One region of the Sporosarcina sp. FSL W7-1283 genome, then DNA from elsewhere that is predicted to be linked to it. Evidence: predicted binding sites of a transcription regulator. Region 1 holds the regulator's gene; the other holds the start of a gene.
The links. The regulator CtsR, encoded in region 1, represses protease genes until heat stress. The targets are predictions, from matches to a motif close to ATGGTCAATAAAGGTCAAACA.

Region 1 (9,353 bases):
TCGTCTTCTTTCTTCTCCATAAATTGTTCGAGATAGGAAACGGAAGCTTTCATGACCTCAGCACTTTGTAATACTTCCGCTACGATAAGTTGATTGTCATTGAACAGGCGCCCGACTTCTGCCATCCCTTTCATCAATGGACCATTGATAATATCCAGTGGTGCATCGTATGTTTGGAGGGCAGCCTCTAAGTCAGGAATTAAGCCTTCCTTCGTTCCTTCCACTACATAGTAGGCAAGACGTTCGGGAACAGTTTTCGGGATATCGTCTTCAGTTTTTTCTTTTTTCTTATCTCGATAAAAATCTGCAAAATCCGCTAATGTCTCATCTGTTGTCGTAAATAGCAAATCATTAGCTAGTTTGATTTCTGCTTCTGGGATGGAAGCATAGCGTTCTAATTTTTCTGTATTGACGATGGCGTAATCCAAGCCAGCTTGCGTGCAGTGATATAAATACACTGCATTCAGCACTTCACGACCAACAGGGGGCAAGCCGAATGAAACGTTACTGACACCTAGCGTGGTCAGCGTACGCGGTAACTTTTCCTTAATCAAACGAATGCCTTCAATTGTCTCAACAGCTGAACCGATATACTGCTCATCTCCTGTACCGACAGGGAATACAAGCGGATCGAAAATAATATCTTCGGGTGCAATTCCCCATTTATTTACGAGCAGATCATAGGAACGCAAGGCGATTTCCAGTTTGCGTTCTCTCGTAACAGCCATTCCGATTTCATCAATGGTACCAACCACCACTGCCGCGCCATATTTTTTCACGAGAGGCAAAACTGCGTCAAATCGTTCTTCGCCGTCCTCCAAGTTGATCGAGTTGATAATCGCTTTTCCTTGGGAATACTTTAATGCTTCCGCGATGACATTTTCGTCCGTTGAGTCAATTACTAGAGGGACTTTAACCTTTTTTACGACTTCTTTCATAAAACGCGTCATATCGATCAGTTCATCACGATCTGGATTCGCCAGACAAATATCGAGTACGTGCGCACCGCGTTTTACTTGTGCACGTGCAATTTCAGACGCTTCTTCAAACTTCTCTTCTATAATTAGCTTCTTAAACTTCCGTGAGCCGATAACGTTTGTACGCTCCCCAATTAATAAAGGACGCAATGTGTCATCATATAGCAAAGGTTCAATACCTGAAACGGCATGACCAGGTTCTATTTCAGGCATTTGACGAGGTGCTTTGTCTTTTACAGCTTCTCGAATTGCTCGAATGTGCTCAGGTGTCGTACCACAACAGCCGCCGACCATGTTCAACCAGCCTTTTTCTGCAAATCCTTCCAGCTTCTTCGATAGGGATTCTGGAGACTCATGATAATGACCTTCTTCATCTGGCAATCCGGCATTCGGATAGCATGTCACATAGCTAGTTGCCAGGTCAGATAACGAACGTAAGTGATCCGTCATGAATTCTGGTCCAGTCGCACAGTTTAGGCCGACAGATAGGGGATTGACGTGTCCAATGGAAATGTAAAATGCTTCGATACTTTGACCTGCAAGTGTTGTACCCATCGGTTCGATTGTACCGGAAATCATGATTGGTACTTCGCGTCCTAGCTCTTCAAAGGCCTTTTTAATACCAATCGTGCCGGCTTTGACGTTTAGCATATCCTGACTAGTTTCCATGAGGATTAAATCGCTGCCAGCTTCAACCAATGCTTTCGCCTGCACGTAAAAATCATTAGAAAGTTCATCGAATGTAATGCCGCCTGTGACAGAAAGAGTCTTAGTCGTCGGTCCGATCGCCCCTGCGACAAAACGCGGCCACTCCGCAGTGGAATACTTTGCTGCACTTGCCTTTGCAATTTCGACAGCTTTAGTATTGATTTCATGTGCACGATGTCCTAGTGCAAATTCATTCAGAACAAGGGGAGTGCCGCCAAATGTGTTGGTACAAATGATGTCGGCTCCTGCCTCTAGGTACTCATCATGAATCTTCTCCAAGATATCAGGTCGTAAAACGTTTAAATATTCATTACAGCCGTCGTAATCTTCGCCTCCAAAATCTTCTGTTGAGAGGTCCTCCGCCTGCAGCATCGTCCCCATCGCGCCATCAATGATAAGGATTCGTTTGTCTAGTTGTTCTTCAATAGGATGTCTCTGCATGTGATAATTCGCTCTCCTTCTGCTTATCTATTTGTTTAATGTAGTCATGTAGCTCAAGTGTCATGTCGTAACGGAGGAATGGTGTGATCAAATACAGTCCGTTAAAGTATTGCGCTGCTGTATCGATCAGCTCCTTTGCGATCTGAATTCCTGTTTCAGTGGCTTTTGCTCGGTCGTCGCCACAGGCGCGCATCCGTTCAAGCACTTCGTCAGATAGTTTAATGCCAGGCACTTCATGATGCAGAAACTCTGCGTTGCGAATATTTGTCAAAGGCATAATACCTATGAAGATAGGTGTATCTAGATGTTTTGTAGCCTCATAGACGTCAATAATCTTTTCTTTTGTATAGACAGGTTGCGTTATGAAATAATCTGCACCTGCTTCAATCTTTTTCTCCAATCGCTGAACAGCCCGGTCCAATACTCGGACATTCGGATTGAACGCAGCTGAAACTGAGAAGTTTGCTTTTTTACGTAATGGTTTACCGGAGAATGAAATCCCTTCATTCAACTGTTTGATTAACTGCAGCAGTTCCATACTCGATACATCGTAGACGCTTGTTGCGCCAGGGAAATCACCAACTTTCGTCGGATCACCTGTTACAGCCAGAATATCGTGGATGCCTAACGCGTCAAGCCCCATTAGATGAGATTGTAACCCGATCAAGTTGTGATCTCGACACGTTAAGTGGACAAGAGGGCGGATATTGTGCTGCATTTTAATGATGGAACCCATTGCCATATTGCTGATCCGAGGGGATGCCAATGAGTTATCCGCCATCGTTACGGCATCAACACCTGCATCGTAAAGTAAATTGGCACCTTTAATATAATCTTCTGTCTCTAAATGCCGTGGTGTGTCCAATTCCACAATGACCGTACGTTCTGTTTTGGCTTTCTCGTGGAGCGGTTGATGTTTTACCGGGCCGGCTTCCTGAATAACGATTGGCTTTGTTGGTTCTACTACTTTCTTGGTGATAGGAGACAATCCCGCTAATCGAGTTTTCGCTGCTTTAATATGTTTAGGAGTAGTTCCGCAACACCCGCCAATTAACCGTACACCTTGATCACGCAGCAATACTGCAGCTCGCCCGAAGTACTCAGCTTCAGATTCATAGACAATGCGGCCATCTTCCACATCCAGTAAAGATGCATTCGGATAAGCGGATAAAAATGCATTTTCCGGCAGTTTCACATTTTCAAAAGCTTGGATTGTATGGTAAGGCCCTAAGCGGCAGTTTACACCGACTATACTTGCACCTAGTGATTCCAGTTGATGCAACGCGTCATTCAATGAAAGTCCGTTTTGCAAAACTCCAGGATCGTGCATGGAGACTTGCGCAATTAGCGGAACATCTGTGATTTGACGAAGTGTTGAAACGACGGATGATAATTCTTCGAAATCATAATACGTTTCGAGTAACAGTCCGTCTGGATCTCCAGTCAATAATGCGTTGGCCTGTTCAAGGACTACTTGCTTTACTTCATCGAGCGATGCATCACTTTTGCGAATTCCACGCAAACCGCCGATGGTACCAAGCACAAATTGACCACCTGGTGCAGCAGCCCGCTTTGCAATTTGGATTGCTGCTTTATTGAATTCCGTAACACGGTTTTCCAATCCATAACGAGCCAATTTCACTGCATTGGCACTGTATGTATTGGTCTGAATAATATCAGCTCCCGCCTCGATATAGTCGTGGTGGATTTTCTCTATAATTTCAGGTTTCTCTATATTTAATTCCTCATAGCAATAATCGATCCCATATGAATACAAAATAGTTCCCATTGCCCCATCTGCTGTCAGGACATTTGTTTGAAGTTTCTCCAGTAATGACATCATCAAATCCCCCTTTGTTTTCTCTAATCAAAAAAAGCCTTCAAGTAAATAGAAGGCTTTGTAATCGCAATGACCAGTTCCCTCTCATCTTTCAGTGTGCCATTTCGGCATACTGCTGGAAGTAGCACCTTGCCCATCGGCTGGTTGCTGAAGCGTCTTTGGGCCAGTCCCTCTGCTTCTCTTGATAAGATATGATTCTTATTAAATTATTTCGATAATTCTAACCATATCATAGCGGCTTTGTAGGTAATCGTCAAGTGAATGTTTGATGAAGTTCTTGAAGACCGGAGTGCGCATAGAGAAATTTACTGAAACATGGTAAAATTAAAGGAGTAACTTGAAAAGGTGAGGAATCATGCAGTTTTTTAAATACTCCATTCCGATAGCGGCACTTGTCGGCACGCTTGCCTGGATTATGTTGGAGAATAATTATGAAGAAGTACCGTGGGATTCGCGTGTTTGGATTACCTTTGGCGCCGCTGCATTAAGTGGTGTACTTGCTTTTTTTCTTTTCAGGAAAGAAAAAGAAGACAAAGTCGATAAAAAGAAATAGGAGCTGCCCGAGAAGTCATGTTCATCTGACTTCCCGGGTAGTTCTTTTTTTGCAGAGAAAGCATTTTGTTCATTCTAAGAAATTGCCAGCAGGGGTAGATGTGGGTCTTGTCTGTTTCTTTCTGCCTTATTGGATAAGAAAAGGGTGTCATTCCTTACATATAAGATGTTCCATAAATTATTAGTTAACTTAAATTAAAAACGAGTTGACAATTAATGAGTCAACCATTACTATTTTTATAGTAACTCAAAATAGAAAGAGGTGTCATGATGACGACAGCTTCGGAAGGACGTCCGCAAAGTAAATTCAGTACATTGTCAATTGTATATAGTGGAATGTTTGCTGCTTTAATGATGATTGGGGCTAATATCACTTCTTTCATACCATTTTTAGTAGTCGGGGGAGTACCTATTACATTGCAGACATTTTTCGCTGTTTTGTCAGGATTGTTATTGGGTAGCCGTCTTGGTGCATTGTCGATGACTGTCTATATGATGGTCGGCCTTGCAGGGGCTCCTGTATTTGCTAAGTTTCAAGGTGGATTTGGCCAAATCTTAAGCCCGACATTTGGTTTTATCGTTACTTTCATCTTGATTGCTTATGTAGCAGGTAAAATCGTGGAGCGTAAGAATACACTGCCATCTTATATTATTGCATCACTTGTTGCGACAGCAATCAACTATTTATTGGGTACGAACTGGATGTATGTCGCCTATAAAGTTTGGGCTGCGGCGCCAGAGGTGTTTACGTACAAAATTGCATGGCTTTGGATGATTCCTCCATTACCGAAGGATATTGTGCTAGCCGTACTGGCGGGAATATTCGCATTTAGAATTTCAAAACATTTGAAAGTGAGGCATTCATTTTGACGAACTATCAAAGGCTGGCTGACCAAGTTTTGAAAGGTCACGTATTAACAAATGAGGAAGCGCTTTCAATATTAAATAGTCCGGATGAAGATTTGCTGTTGCTGCTTCATGCGACGTACTCGATCCGATCCCATTACTATGGAAACAAAGTAAAACTTAATATGATCATCAATACGAAGTCGGGGTTGTGCCCGGAAAACTGTGGCTACTGTGCCCAGTCGATTGTGTCAAAAGCACCGGTTGAAAAGTATGCAATGATGAAATCAGAAGAAATATTACAAGGTGCAGAGCGAGCTGCTGCAAATAAAGCGGGCACTTATTGTATCGTGGCAAGTGGACGAGGACCTCGGGCTAGTGAGCTTGAAATCGTTATTGATTCCGTCAAGAAAATTAAAGAGAAACATAAAGGAATGACCGTTTGTGCATGTTTAGGCATTCTGAAGCCAGAACAAGCCGCACGCTTGAAAGAAGCAGGTGTAGACCGATACAATCACAACTTGAACACCTCTGCCGAACACCATGAAAGCATCACTACATCGCACACATACGATGATCGTGTAAACACAGTAGGACATGTAAAGGAAGCGGGAATATCTCCTTGCTCTGGCGTAATAGTCGGAATGCGTGAAACAAAAGAGGATGTCATTTCCATGGCACACAGCCTGCGGATACTCGATGCAGACTCCATTCCAGTCAACTTCCTGCACGCCGTGGATGGGACGCCGCTAGAAGGGACCTCTGAACTGGATCCGCGCTATTGCTTGAAGGTACTTAGCCTATTTCGTTTCATCAATCCAACAAAAGAAATACGAATTTCGGGTGGACGCGAAGTGAACCTTCGCAGCCTTCAACCACTTGGCTTATATGCTGCAAACTCTATCTTCATCGGTGACTATTTGACAACATCGGGTCAGGAAAACGACAAAGACCAACAAATGTTAGAAGATATGGGCTTTGAAGTGGACTTGGAACCATTGAAGAAAGAACCTATGACTATATAAGAGAGATCTAACCGCGCAGACAGCTTGCGTGGTTTTTTTCGTTCAATGAAAAACATGAAAAGATCTTGAATAATCCTCCATGTAGAGAGACAGCCTAACGCAAGACATGCAAAAAAATCAAACATACATATTAAAACAAATCAATTGCATCTCACGCATTTTCTGCGATACAATCAAGTCAAAGATAGTCAAAGTCAACTAAGAGAACGAGCAGAAACGAGGTGACGAGATGCGGAACATTTCTGACATTATTGAAGGGTATTTGAAGTCCATTATCGAAAAGGAAGACAGTGCCTCTGTTGAAATCAAACGGAATGAAGTCGCCGAGAAATTCCAATGTGTTCCTTCGCAGATCAACTACGTAATCAAAACTCGCTTCACAGTCGAGAGAGGCTACGCAGTAGAGTCAAAACGCGGAGGCGGTGGATACATTCGGATTTATCGGGTGCAGACGAATTCACGGAAGGACTTGCTCGAGCAAGCGCTGGGAAGTTTGGAAGCGGGAGCATCCTCTACGATGGCTGAAGATGTAATTATTCGTTTGATTGAAGAAGAAGTGATTACAGAGCGTGAAGCCAAACTTATGTTAGCTGCGGTAGGTCGAGCCACACTGCGCTATATGCTTCCTGAACGAGATGCATTGCGTTCGCGAATACTCCGCGCCATGTTAGTCACATTGATTTATGAAGAAGTAGAATGAGGTGATGATAAATGCTTTGTGAAAACTGCAAAGAACGTCCGGCCACTGTGGTTTTTAAACAAGAGACAATGAATGGCACGACAGAGCGGCATTTATGTGATAAATGTGCGTTTTACTCCCAGACATTTTCATTCAGCCCTGATCAAGAGCCGTTGTCCATTCAACAATTTCTGGCACATTGGCTTGGAGGTTCAGAATTATTACAAGGTCAAAAGTCGAATGAGACTTTGCCTGATGGCCCCAAATGTCCGAGTTGCGGACTGACTTTTCATAGGTTTTTAGACATTGGGAAATTTGGATGTGCGACGTGCTACGATACTTTCCGCGAGCAGCTGCCACGAGTGTTTGCTAAATTGCATAACGGCAATACAAATCATGGTGGTAAGGTACCAGTCTCCTTCAATGAACGGTTTGCTTTGAAAAAACAATTAGAGGACATCCGCACAAAAATGAAGGAAGCGGTAGAAGCTGAGCGTTTTGAAGAAGCTGCCGTATTACGAGATGAAGCCAATACAGTAAAAAAGCAATTGGCCGATGGAGGTGACGATCAACATGTCATTTGAAAAATTCATCAAACAAGAGCTGACAGGCTGGATGGTGGCAAAGGGAGAACATTCGGATATCGTCCTATCTACAAGAATCAGATTAGCACGCAACCTGCAAAGTTACCTATTCCCTATTTGTGCTTCTGAAGAAGACGCTAAACGTGTCAATGAAGCAGTTGACCAAGCGGTGGCTACTATGGAAGAGCATCATTTTGCGGGCACGTCGATGTCAGACCTATCACCTCTTGAGAGACAAATATTAGTTGAGAAACATTTGGTAAGCCCACAGTTAATCGACCCAGATAAATACGGTTCGGTCCTGCTTTCAGAAGATGAAACAATCAGTATTATGGTGAATGAAGAAGACCATATACGTATCCAATGTATTTATCCTGGCTTTCAAATCGATACTGCCTATGAGCAGGCGAATCAAGTAGACAGCGAGATAGAACGAAACTTGGATTATGCTTTTGATGAGACGTTTGGCTATTTGACTAGTTGTCCATCCAACACAGGAACCGGTATGCGGGCATCTGTCATGATGCATTTACCGGCTCTCACCATCACCAAGCAAATTGAACGGATTATTCCTGCAATATCACGTCTTGGGATGGTGGTGCGCGGTAGCTACGGAGAAGGCAGTGAAGCCCTTGGAAATATTTATCAGATATCCAATCAAACAACACTTGGCAAGTCTGAAGAAGAAATATTGAAGGATCTGGACAATATATCAAAGCGTTTGATTGCACACGAGAAAAAGTCCCGTGAAATATTATTAGCGAAATCACAGGTCCATTTGGAAAATCGGCTTTACCGTTCGCTTGGTACGATTACTCATGCCCGTATACTACCTTCCGCAGAAGCAGCCAGATGTTTGTCCGATGTCCGTTTGGGTATTGATTTAGGTATCATAGAAAATTTAGACATGGCAATTTTAAATGAATTAATGATTTTCATGCAGCCAGGTTTCCTTCAGCAATATGCGGGTACAGAATTAACATCAGACCAACGCGACGTATTTCGTGCAAAATTATTCCGTGATCGCTTAGGAATTGAATGTACGCAAGCTCCAGGAAACAATTCTGAAAAGTCCTGAGCATACTTTTTGCAAGATCGTCAATTTGGATTTATAGTTAATCAAAGATAGTCAAAGTCAGTATTGAGGTTTAAATTACGGCTTTTTATGAAATGATATGAATAGGTATAGAGTGAAGGATTAAAGCAATGAGGATTCAACTGGCATAACATAGAATAGGTTCTATTTATGAAGAAAAGAGGGGAATGGATATGATGTTTAATCGATTTACACAACGTGCGCAAAAAGTTTTGCAACTGGCTCAAGAAGAGGCAATACGCTTAAAACACGAATCAATTGGTACAGAGCATATTTTACTTGGATTGATCCGAGAAGGCGGTGGAATCGCAGCGAAAGCGCTGGACGCCATTAGTGTCAATGCGGATACGATTGAACGGGAAGTAGAGGCTCTTGTAGGCGTGGGCTCGAAAGATGTAGGACCGATCGTTCATTATACACCGCGTGCAAAACGCGTCATCGAGCTTTCGGTTGATGAATCCCGTAAGCTGGGTCATTCCTATATTGGTACAGAACATATTTTATTAGCATTAATCCGAGAAGGAGAAGGCGTAGCGGCTCGCGTCCTGAACAATGCGGGCGTCAGCTTAAACAAAGCTCGCCAGCAAGTTCTTCAGTTACTCGGC
Region 2 (9,353 bases), 720 kb from region 1:
CGGACTGTTTCGATCTTTAAAGTAGCAAAGAATTTCATTATCATCCAAATCGCTCGATATACTCCGTTCGTATCCTGGAAAAATGTTTTGTATCGTCTATTTCTTCGGATGAAGGTAGGGAAACAGACGGCATTTGCGTTAATGGTCGTGCCAGATGTCATGTTTCCTGAACGCATTTCGGTCGGCGATAACTCAATCATTGGTTTCAATACGACCATTTTGGCGCATGAATATTTGATCGATGAGTATCGTATAGGAGATGTGGAAATTGGCAGCAACGTCTTAATTGGTGCCAATACGACGATTTTACCTGGAGTCAAAATTGGCGATGGTGCCATCGTTTCAGCGGCATCATTAGTCAACCGTGATATTCCTGCCGGTGTTTTTGCGGGCGGAAATCCAGTCAAAGTCATTTATTCAGCTGAGGAAATGAAGGCACGGGCTGCCCGGGAAGACAAATGAATGACGAGTGAATAAGTTGTGCTATAATAGAAGGTAGATTGCAGAGAGGGACGTTTTGAACGTTCCTCTTACTTTTTCGGAGGAGTTCGATTGGATAAAAAACAAAGGTTCAAAAAGGATAAAATTGTGTCATTTCTGCCAGATGGAGATTTCTATCGTAAGCGTGCGATGCAGGCTATGCAGCGTGAGCAGTTTTCAGACGCTGAAAAATATTATAAACGCGCATTGGAGCTGAATCCTGAGGATGCACTGACCCAGATGGAGTATGGTGTTTTCATCATGGAGGTCGGCCGTTTTGAGGATGCTTATGAATTGCTGAGAGCAGCGGATGAGTTAGAGCCGAACGACGAAGAGACAACATTTTATTTGGCTGAAGTTCATGCGCATCTTGGGTTGTTGCGTGAGGCGAAACAGTATGCGAACAAGTATATCGGATTGTCTCCAGATGGAATATTTGTCGAGGAAGCGCACGAAATCGTTGAGTTTGCCGATCAAGAAGAAACATATCTCGAAGATGGGGAAGTCCCGGACGGAGAAGTCTTGTTCATGCAAGAAAAGGCCCGAAGGATGATGGAAGAAGGCAACTTCGAGCAAGCGATTGATGTACTGGAAGATCTTTTGGCAGACTACCCAAAAACTTGGGCTGTCCACAATAACTTGGCGCTGGCGTACTTTTATATAGGCAAAGAAAAACATGCGGAAGAGATTTTATACGATGTACTTCGTGAGGAGAAAGGCAATATTCATGCACTCTGTAATTTAGCCGTATTTTTCTATTACGGACGAGATGAAGAGCGGCTTGGCAGCATGATGGAGTTATTGTCTAAGATCAAACCGTATCAAGTAGAACATCGTTACAAACTCGGAGCGACATTTGCGCTGACAGGCCGCTATGAAGAAGCGTATTATTGGCTGCGCAGTTTGCAGAAGCGTGGCTTCCAAGGTGATGTCGGTTATTACTTCTGGCTTTCGAATGCCGCCTATTTTACCGGACACCGCCAAGTGGCAGAGCAGGCTTATGAGAAACTATTGCAAATGGATCCGTCAAAAGCTGGATTTGAGCCTTGGAAATCGTTAGAAGATGAGTTGGATCCGGATTCGTATGAGGAAGATGTCTCGTTTTTAATCGAGAAGATTTCCAATCCTTATCGCAGTGAGCGGATGTTTGGCTTGTATTTATTAGGCAAGTCCTCACATTTGCAAGAAATTTTGTCGCATCCCGGCTATATTAATGTGGAGGAGTTAAGTGCGTCGGAACAGTTGTTTTTGGCACATAGCCTGGATTACGAATTTGTAGCAGAGAACGATTTTGAAAAATCATTGAAAAAAGCGTTAACGACGTGTGATTTACTGTATGAACAGTACATGCCACTGGATCAGCAAGGGACACATTTGTTTCAGATGTGGTTCACATTATGTGAGAATGCTTTGGTCGGAGAGTATGCTTTTGCAAATCCTAAAGCAATTGCCGCAGCTGTAGACTATATGTTCCAATCATCGCGCTATGATCAAGTGACGAAGAAGTCGCTGGCAGAGAAATATGACGTAGCTGTTGCCACCTTAACAAAGTATGTTCAGGAATTGATCCAATTTTTGCCTTACACGACGGATTGACAGCAAATTGGATGTTGCATTTAAGTTGAATTCGTGCGGCAATTCCACTACGATTTTATGTAGAGCTTATATATTTAAGGAGGACAACTACGATGTCAATAGATAAAGTATATGATGTGATTATTATCGGCGCAGGTCCAGCGGGTATGACAGCAGCTGTTTATACAGCTCGCGGGAATATGTCTACGCTCATGCTGGAGAGAGGCGTGCCGGGAGGTCAAATGGCGAATACCGAGGAAATTGAAAACTATCCTGGCTTCGAGAGCATTTTAGGTCCTGATCTCTCTACGAAGATGTTTGACCATGCGAAACGTTTTGGGGCAGAATATGCTTACGGGGACGTTACGGAGATTAAAGACGGCCGCGAATTTAAAACGATTCATGTGGGCGACAAGAGCTATAAGGCACGTGCTATTATTATTACGACAGGCGCGGAATACCGTAAAATGGGCATCCCGGGCGAAGCGGAGTTGACGGGCCGCGGTGTCAGTTATTGTGCGGTATGTGATGGAGCATTTTTCCGTGGCAAAGATATCGTCGTAATTGGCGGCGGAGATTCTGCGGTTGAAGAAGGTTCATATTTGACGCGTTTCGCGAACAAGGTAACGATCATTCATCGCCGTGATGAACTGCGGGCACAAAAGATTTTGCAAGAACGTGCATTTGCGAATGAAAAGATTGATTTCATTTGGAATACGACAGTGAAGCAAGTGAACGAGAAAGATGGCAAGATCGGATCTGTGACATTAGTGTCAACTGAAGATGGATCAGAGCGCGAGATGGAAACGGAAGGGATGTTCGTCTATATCGGATTGGATCCTCTTACGGGGCCATTCAAGGAACTTGGTATCTTGGACGAGAATGGATACATCGAAACGAATGACATCATGGAAACGAAAATACCTGGAATCTACGCTGCGGGCGATGTTCGTGAAAAACTGTTGCGTCAAGTTGTTACAGCAACGGGAGACGGAAGTATCGCTGCACAAGCGGCTCAGAAGTATATTGAAGAATTGATGGAAGAACAAGAAGCAAAAGCTTAATCGATTCGTAACTTCAATGTAACAGGTTTGCAATGTAGAAAGGTTATTGTATAGGTAGTCAAGACCCCCTTTTTACAATATAGCAACTTTGTGGCTATTTGCGGTAACAAACTTCCGTGAATAGCCTCCTTTTTTTGTCGTTTTTCCGGAAAGCATTGTATACTAGTACTACATACTTGAAAAGTGGGGAACTACATATGCAAAAAATTGCTAATTTACTCGTAGTCAAAGATGGGCAAGTCCTTTTGCTGAAGAAACCGAGACGCGGATGGTATGTGGCTCCGGGAGGGAAAATTGATGAGGGGGAATCCATCTATGAAGCCGCTATACGCGAATTCGTAGAGGAAACTGGAGCGTGTCCCATCAATCCGCATCTTAAAGGGGTCTATACAATGATGATCATGGATGATGAGGGCGAGGCATTATTGAATGAATGGCTCCTTTTCACATTCATTGCACATGATTATTCGGGTGAACTGTTGGAAACAACAGTAGAAGGAGAGCTGGAATGGCATCCTATAGAGAGTCTGCATACATTACCGATGGCGGAAGGAGATCGTTCCAATTTATTGTTTGCGATTCATCATGAAGGTACGCAATATGGAACGTTTTATTATACAGAGCAATTTCGTTTATTGCGTGAGTCGCTACAACAATCGATGGAAGGTGAATAGAATAGTATGGATCAACCACATGTTTCAAATGAATATGAAGTTGTAATTATTAGCGGAATGTCAGGTGCTGGAAAAACGGTTGCTATGCAATGTTTTGAGGATATGGGCTTCTATTGTATCGACAATCTGCCACCCGAATTATTTGTGACATTCTTGGAATTGATGATGAAATCCGATAATCAGATGAGACGCATTGCCGCGGTGATGGATACACGCGGTGGCAGCCTGTTTGATTCATTGGTCACTGCTTTGGATGAGTTGTTCAAAATGGATGGCGTTAAGGCGAGTTTGTTATTTCTTGATGCGAATGATGAAACGCTTGTTAAACGCTATAAGGAAACGCGTCGCTCTCATCCTTTATCCGAAGGTGGCGTGTTGCTCGAAGGCATACGGAAAGAACGTATTTTACTGACGGAATTAAAAGGCTTGTCGCGATCGATTTATGACACGTCCCAGTTAAAGCCGAAACAATTACGTGAAAAGATTATGCGGGAATTTTCCAAGGCAGGTGAGCCGACGTTTACGTTGAATTTTGTTTCATTCGGATTTAAGCATGGAATGCCGATCGATGCAGATGTCGTATTTGACGTCCGATTTTTACCGAATCCATATTATTTGGAAGAATTACGTCCAATGACTGGATTGGATACGGAAGTCTCTGAATACGTTTTAAAGTGGAATGACACAAAAGTATTGATTGATAAATTGACGGATCTTTTCAGATTCCTGATCCCGCAGTATAAGCAAGAAGGAAAAGGGCAGGCAGTCATCGCATTTGGCTGTACAGGTGGTCAACATCGCTCCGTCACACTTGCCGAATACTTCATGAAAGAATTCAAAGAGGATTACCCAACGTTTGTTTCTCACCGGGATGTCGAAAAAAGAAAGGTGTGACATTGCTATGCCATCCACTACTATAAAAAGAGTTGTTGTGTTCGGCGGTGGAACAGGCCTTTCAAACATTTTGCGTGGATTGAAACGCTATCCTATTGATTTGACAGCGATTGTCACAGTAGCAGATGACGGAGGTAGTTCGGGCCGATTGTTCGATCAGTATGACATCCCGCCGCCAGGGGACATCCGACAGGTTATGGCAGCGCTTTCAGACGTAGAACCGTTGATCGAAAAGATGTTCCAATACCGTTTTGAAGGGTCCGATGATCTGAAAGGCCACTCACTCGGAAATCTCATGCTGACCGCGTTAACAACAATTACTGGAGATTTTGCGCGGGCGGTTGAGCAGATGGGGCTCGTGCTGAATATAAAAGGAAAAGTCTTGCCGGCAGCAAATCAACGTATAACCTTGCATGCTGAGCTTGAAGATGGTTCAATAATTACAGGTGAATCCAAAATACCTCTCTATGGTAGAAAAATCCGAAACGTATTTATTTCACCGGAAGATGTCAAGCCGTTGCCGGAGACCGCGGCGACGATCAAAAAGGCGGATTTGATCGTGTTTGGGCCTGGCAGCTTGTATACTAGTATTTTGCCGACCATACTTGTGCAAGATATTCGGGACGCAGTTCTCCAAAGTACCGCGAAGAAGGTCTATGTCGGTAATTTGACGACACAAAGAGGAGAGACTTTCCGCTATACTGCTTCTGAGCACGTTCAGGCGCTGTATGACCACGCGGGAGAGCCTTTCCTGGATGCTGTCCTCGTTAATAATGTAGAAGCCTTCAGACGCGCTTACAAAAGTGTTGGAGAAGAAACGGAGCCGTGGTTGGTCGAAAACGATCTAGATAAGCTTCAAGCGCTCGTGCCTGAAGTATTTGTACAAGAAATTGCTACTGTATATAATGGAACGATAATGCATAAATCGGCAGACGTGGCGGATGTGTTGATGCGCTATATAGAGAGAACGTAGAAGGCGGATAGATATGAAGATCGCCGAAAAAGGGGGAATATCATGTCTTTTGCATCCAAAACGAAAAAGGAATTGACGCAAATTGAAGCGGAGGACTGCTGTACGAAAGCAGAAATCGCAGCTTTTATTCGAATGAATGGCGTGATGTCTTTTTCCAATAAACAATTAAGTCTTGATGTTCAAACAGAAAATGCAGCGATAGCAAGACGACTTTATTCTAACTTGAAAAAGTTGTATCCTTATAAAGTAGAGATGCTTGTACGGAAGAAAATGCGTTTGAAGAAAAATAATATTTATATTTGCCGTATTCGGGAAGGTGCTAAGGATTTATTGGAAACACTGTCCATTATGACGCATGATTTTCAAATGGTGAACCGAATCGACCCGCAGCTCATTGAAGACGACTGCTGTGCGCGTGCATACTTACGCGGAGCTTTCCTGGCAGGAGGTTCCGTCAATAACCCTGAGACGTCTTCCTATCACTTGGAGGTGTTCTCAAGTTATCAAGAACATAGCGAATCACTAGTCGAGTTAATGAATCGATTCCAATTAAATGCGAAATCTATAGAGCGAAAAAAAGGATTTATCGCGTATTTGAAGGAAGCTGAAAAGATATCCGATTTCCTAGGTATAATCGGTGCGCATGTATCTCTCATGAAATTTGAGGATGTCCGGATTATGCGGGATATGCGGAATAGCGTAAATCGACTAGTGAATTGCGAAACCGCCAATCTGAATAAAACGATTGGTGCGGCCCAACGGCAAGTAGAGAATATTAAGTTGATTGAACAGACGATCGGGCTCGATCAATTGCCGGAGCGTCTGCAAGAAATTGCTCAATTACGCGTAGCTCATCAAGATGTTACGTTAAAAGAATTGGGCGAGCTGGTGACAGGGACGCCTGTCAGTAAATCGGGTGTCAATCATCGCTTGCGGAAGATTGAAGAGATCGCTGAAAGATTGCGCGGAAATTAACGAAAGAACGAGTAGATCCTTCTTAAAAAAGGAAGAAAAGGAGCATACGATATGGTAGAAAAAACTGTGAAAGTGGGAATCAAACCTGGATTACAGGCGAGACAAGCCGCACTATTTGTCCAGGAAGCAAATAAATACACTGCAGATATTTATTTGAAGAAAGAAAGACGCCAGGTGAATGCGAAAAGCATCATGGGGATTATGAGTCTGGCGATTGCCAAAGGCACTGAGATCATCTTGATGGCAGACGGCATTGATGAAGACTTGGCACTTCAGAATCTTACGGATTTTGTAGAAGCTGAACAGCAATAAAAAGAACCGATTCTCCTTTTTGGGAAGAATCGGTTCTTTTTTGTCTTATTTTTTCATGTCGCTGCGTTGAACGATATGATCGATTAAGCCATATTCTTTTGCACGTTCCGCTGTCATGAAATTATCACGATCCGTATCTTGTGCGATGACTTCAATCGGCTGACCTGTACGATCGGCCAAAATTTGATTCAACTTCTCACGTAAGTGCAAGATGCGCTTCGCTGCGATTTCAATTTCAGTCGCTTGACCTTGTGCACCACCAAGTGGTTGGTGAATCATTACTTCTGCGTTAGGCAATGCGTAACGTTTGCCTGGTGCTCCCGCTGTCAGTAAGAAGGCACCCATGGATGCAGCCATACCGATACAGATTGTCTGGATGTCCGGTTTAATAAATTGCATCGTGTCGTAGATCGCCATACCCGCTGTAATACTTCCACCCGGGCTGTTAATATAAATGGAGATGTCTTTTTCCGGATCTTCTGCTTCCAGGAATAAGAGCTGCGCAACGATCGAATTCGCAACATTGTCATCGATGCCGCTGCCGAGCATGATAATCCGGTCTTTCAACAAGCGGGAATAGATGTCATACGCCCGTTCACCACGGTTGGTTTGTTCAATAACTGTAGGAATAAGATTCAATGGTACTTCCTCCTTTTAATGCTTCATAATAATCGTTCGGTTGAAATTAGTTGGTATTTCAACTATAATTGTATTTTACCTATGATGGTCAACAAAGGTCAAATCATTTGCCTTAAAAAATTAGATTGCTTTTCATTCTATTCCACGGTATAATGGAAGATGTCTGTTAGAGAAGCTTTTATAATTTTTGCAGCAGACGAGATCACTGAGTATAGGTAATGTTTTTATTTTGCCCTCGTGGTGCAACGGATAGCACGTAAGATTCCGGTTCTTAAAATGTGGGTTCGATTCCTGCCGAGGGCGTTACTAGGTTAAATCGTTATACGATATGTACTGAATAAAGATCCTGTAAATGTTGATTTATCATCATTTACAGGGTTTTTTCATTTTTGTACAATACAGTGAAACGAATTTGTGTTTCACGTGTGCTATTTCTGTTCTCATGTCCACTTTCTTGAGTATCGACAACACACGGCTCTTTTATAACATATGTTAGCAGCAAGGAAGCTAAGAAATTTTTCAATTGGTACAATAACTTTGTTGCTTGGAGTATTAAAGGTTTAGTTGCAATAGAGACTTGTTAAACCGTCCGAAAAGTCATTTCTACATGACTTATCAGATGGTTCTTTTTATGCGGAGATTTGGTATTTTCTTCTGTTTTTTATGCTTGGTCACACAAAAGGTAGCTGTAATTGAAAGATATTATTAATTTTCTTTATGAATTAAATAATGGGAAAATAAGTATGAGATTAGCCCTTTAATTTGAAAAAGAAAGTTTGTATGAAGCGAAATTAAATTAGCGCCTTTTCACCTATTAAAAAATAAAATTTAAATATATTAATAGCGAATCTTGTCTCTTGAAAACGCTGTCATAATCATGTTTGTAGATGGTATCCACTTAATTGGATATTTAGAAAATAACGAAAACGATTTGAACTCGAATTTTAACTATGGTAATCTAGCAACTAAGAAAAAAATGTTTGATGAAAAAGTCAAGGGGGAGAATTATGAAGAAGTCGGCGATAGGTGTTTTGGCGATGATGATGCTTTTACTACTGGCAGCATGCGGTAATGGTGATTCAGATTCCGGTAGCAGCAGTAGTGGAAGTAAGTTGGATGATTTGAAAGAGAAAGGCGTTGTCAGAGTCGGCTTTGCCAATGAGAAACCGTATGCATATGAGGAAGATGGGGAATTGCAAGGTGCTGCGGTCGCTATTGCCAAAGCGGTCTTTGAAAACTTGGGCGTTGAGGAAGTGGATGGCAAACTATCCGAATTCGGTCAATTGATCCCAGGCTTAGGCGCAGGGAAGTTTGATGTAGTGACAGCGGGTATGGCAATTACGCCGGACCGTTGTGCAACTGTTTCGTTTGGTGAGCCTGAAATCAAATATGGGGAAGGCTTGATCGTAGAAAAAGGCAACCCGATGAATTTGAAGAGCTATAAAGATATTGCCGCGAATCCAGATATCAAAGTGGCGGTGATGAGTGGAGCTACAGAAAAAGATTTCATGCTTCGTGAAGGCATTGCAGAAAGTCAAATTATGATGGTTCCCGATATTCCGGCTTCATTCTCAGCTGTTGAATCGGGGCGTGCTGCTGTCACAACGGGTACTGAAATGACCATTAAAATGGCGCTGGAATCAGCAAATAATGACAAGCTCGAGTTTGTCACGGATTTCGAACAACCTGATATCGAAGGCGTACCAAGCTATGGCGCAGCTGCTTTCCTAGACAGTGATGATGAACTGCGTGAAGCGTACAATGAAG

Region 2: clpP (ATP-dependent Clp endopeptidase proteolytic subunit ClpP) is a predicted target of CtsR. The motif match lies at 7,671-7,691, and genes of this name have one in related genera.

What each region holds. Positions count from the first base shown of each region.
Region 1 is NZ_JBBOOL010000001.1:3,642,340-3,651,692, reverse strand. Features, by position in the region: gene metH (methionine synthase) at 1-2,126, opposite strand, end outside; gene MKY93_RS19145 (bifunctional homocysteine S-methyltransferase/methylenetetrahydrofolate reductase) at 2,107-3,966, opposite strand; SAM riboswitch class I at 4,048-4,157, opposite strand; gene MKY93_RS19140 (hypothetical protein) at 4,322-4,519, shown strand; gene MKY93_RS19135 (biotin transporter BioY) at 4,786-5,388, shown strand; gene bioB (biotin synthase BioB) at 5,385-6,389, shown strand; gene MKY93_RS19125 (CtsR family transcriptional regulator) at 6,619-7,089, shown strand; gene MKY93_RS19120 (UvrB/UvrC motif-containing protein) at 7,137-7,652, shown strand; gene MKY93_RS19115 (protein arginine kinase) at 7,642-8,730, shown strand; gene MKY93_RS19110 (ATP-dependent Clp protease ATP-binding subunit) at 8,922-9,353, shown strand, end outside.
Region 2 is NZ_JBBOOL010000001.1:2,918,903-2,928,255, reverse strand. Features, by position in the region: gene MKY93_RS15340 (acyltransferase) at 1-462, shown strand, start outside; gene MKY93_RS15335 (tetratricopeptide repeat protein) at 553-2,076, shown strand; gene trxB (thioredoxin-disulfide reductase) at 2,169-3,119, shown strand; gene MKY93_RS15325 (8-oxo-dGTP diphosphatase) at 3,317-3,793, shown strand; gene rapZ (RNase adapter RapZ) at 3,800-4,687, shown strand; gene MKY93_RS15315 (gluconeogenesis factor YvcK family protein) at 4,665-5,660, shown strand; gene whiA (DNA-binding protein WhiA) at 5,703-6,635, shown strand; gene MKY93_RS15305 (HPr family phosphocarrier protein) at 6,687-6,947, shown strand; gene clpP (ATP-dependent Clp endopeptidase proteolytic subunit ClpP) at 6,993-7,586, opposite strand; tRNA gene MKY93_RS15295 (tRNA-Arg) at 7,818-7,889, shown strand; gene ehuB (ectoine/hydroxyectoine ABC transporter substrate-binding protein EhuB) at 8,594-9,353, shown strand, end outside.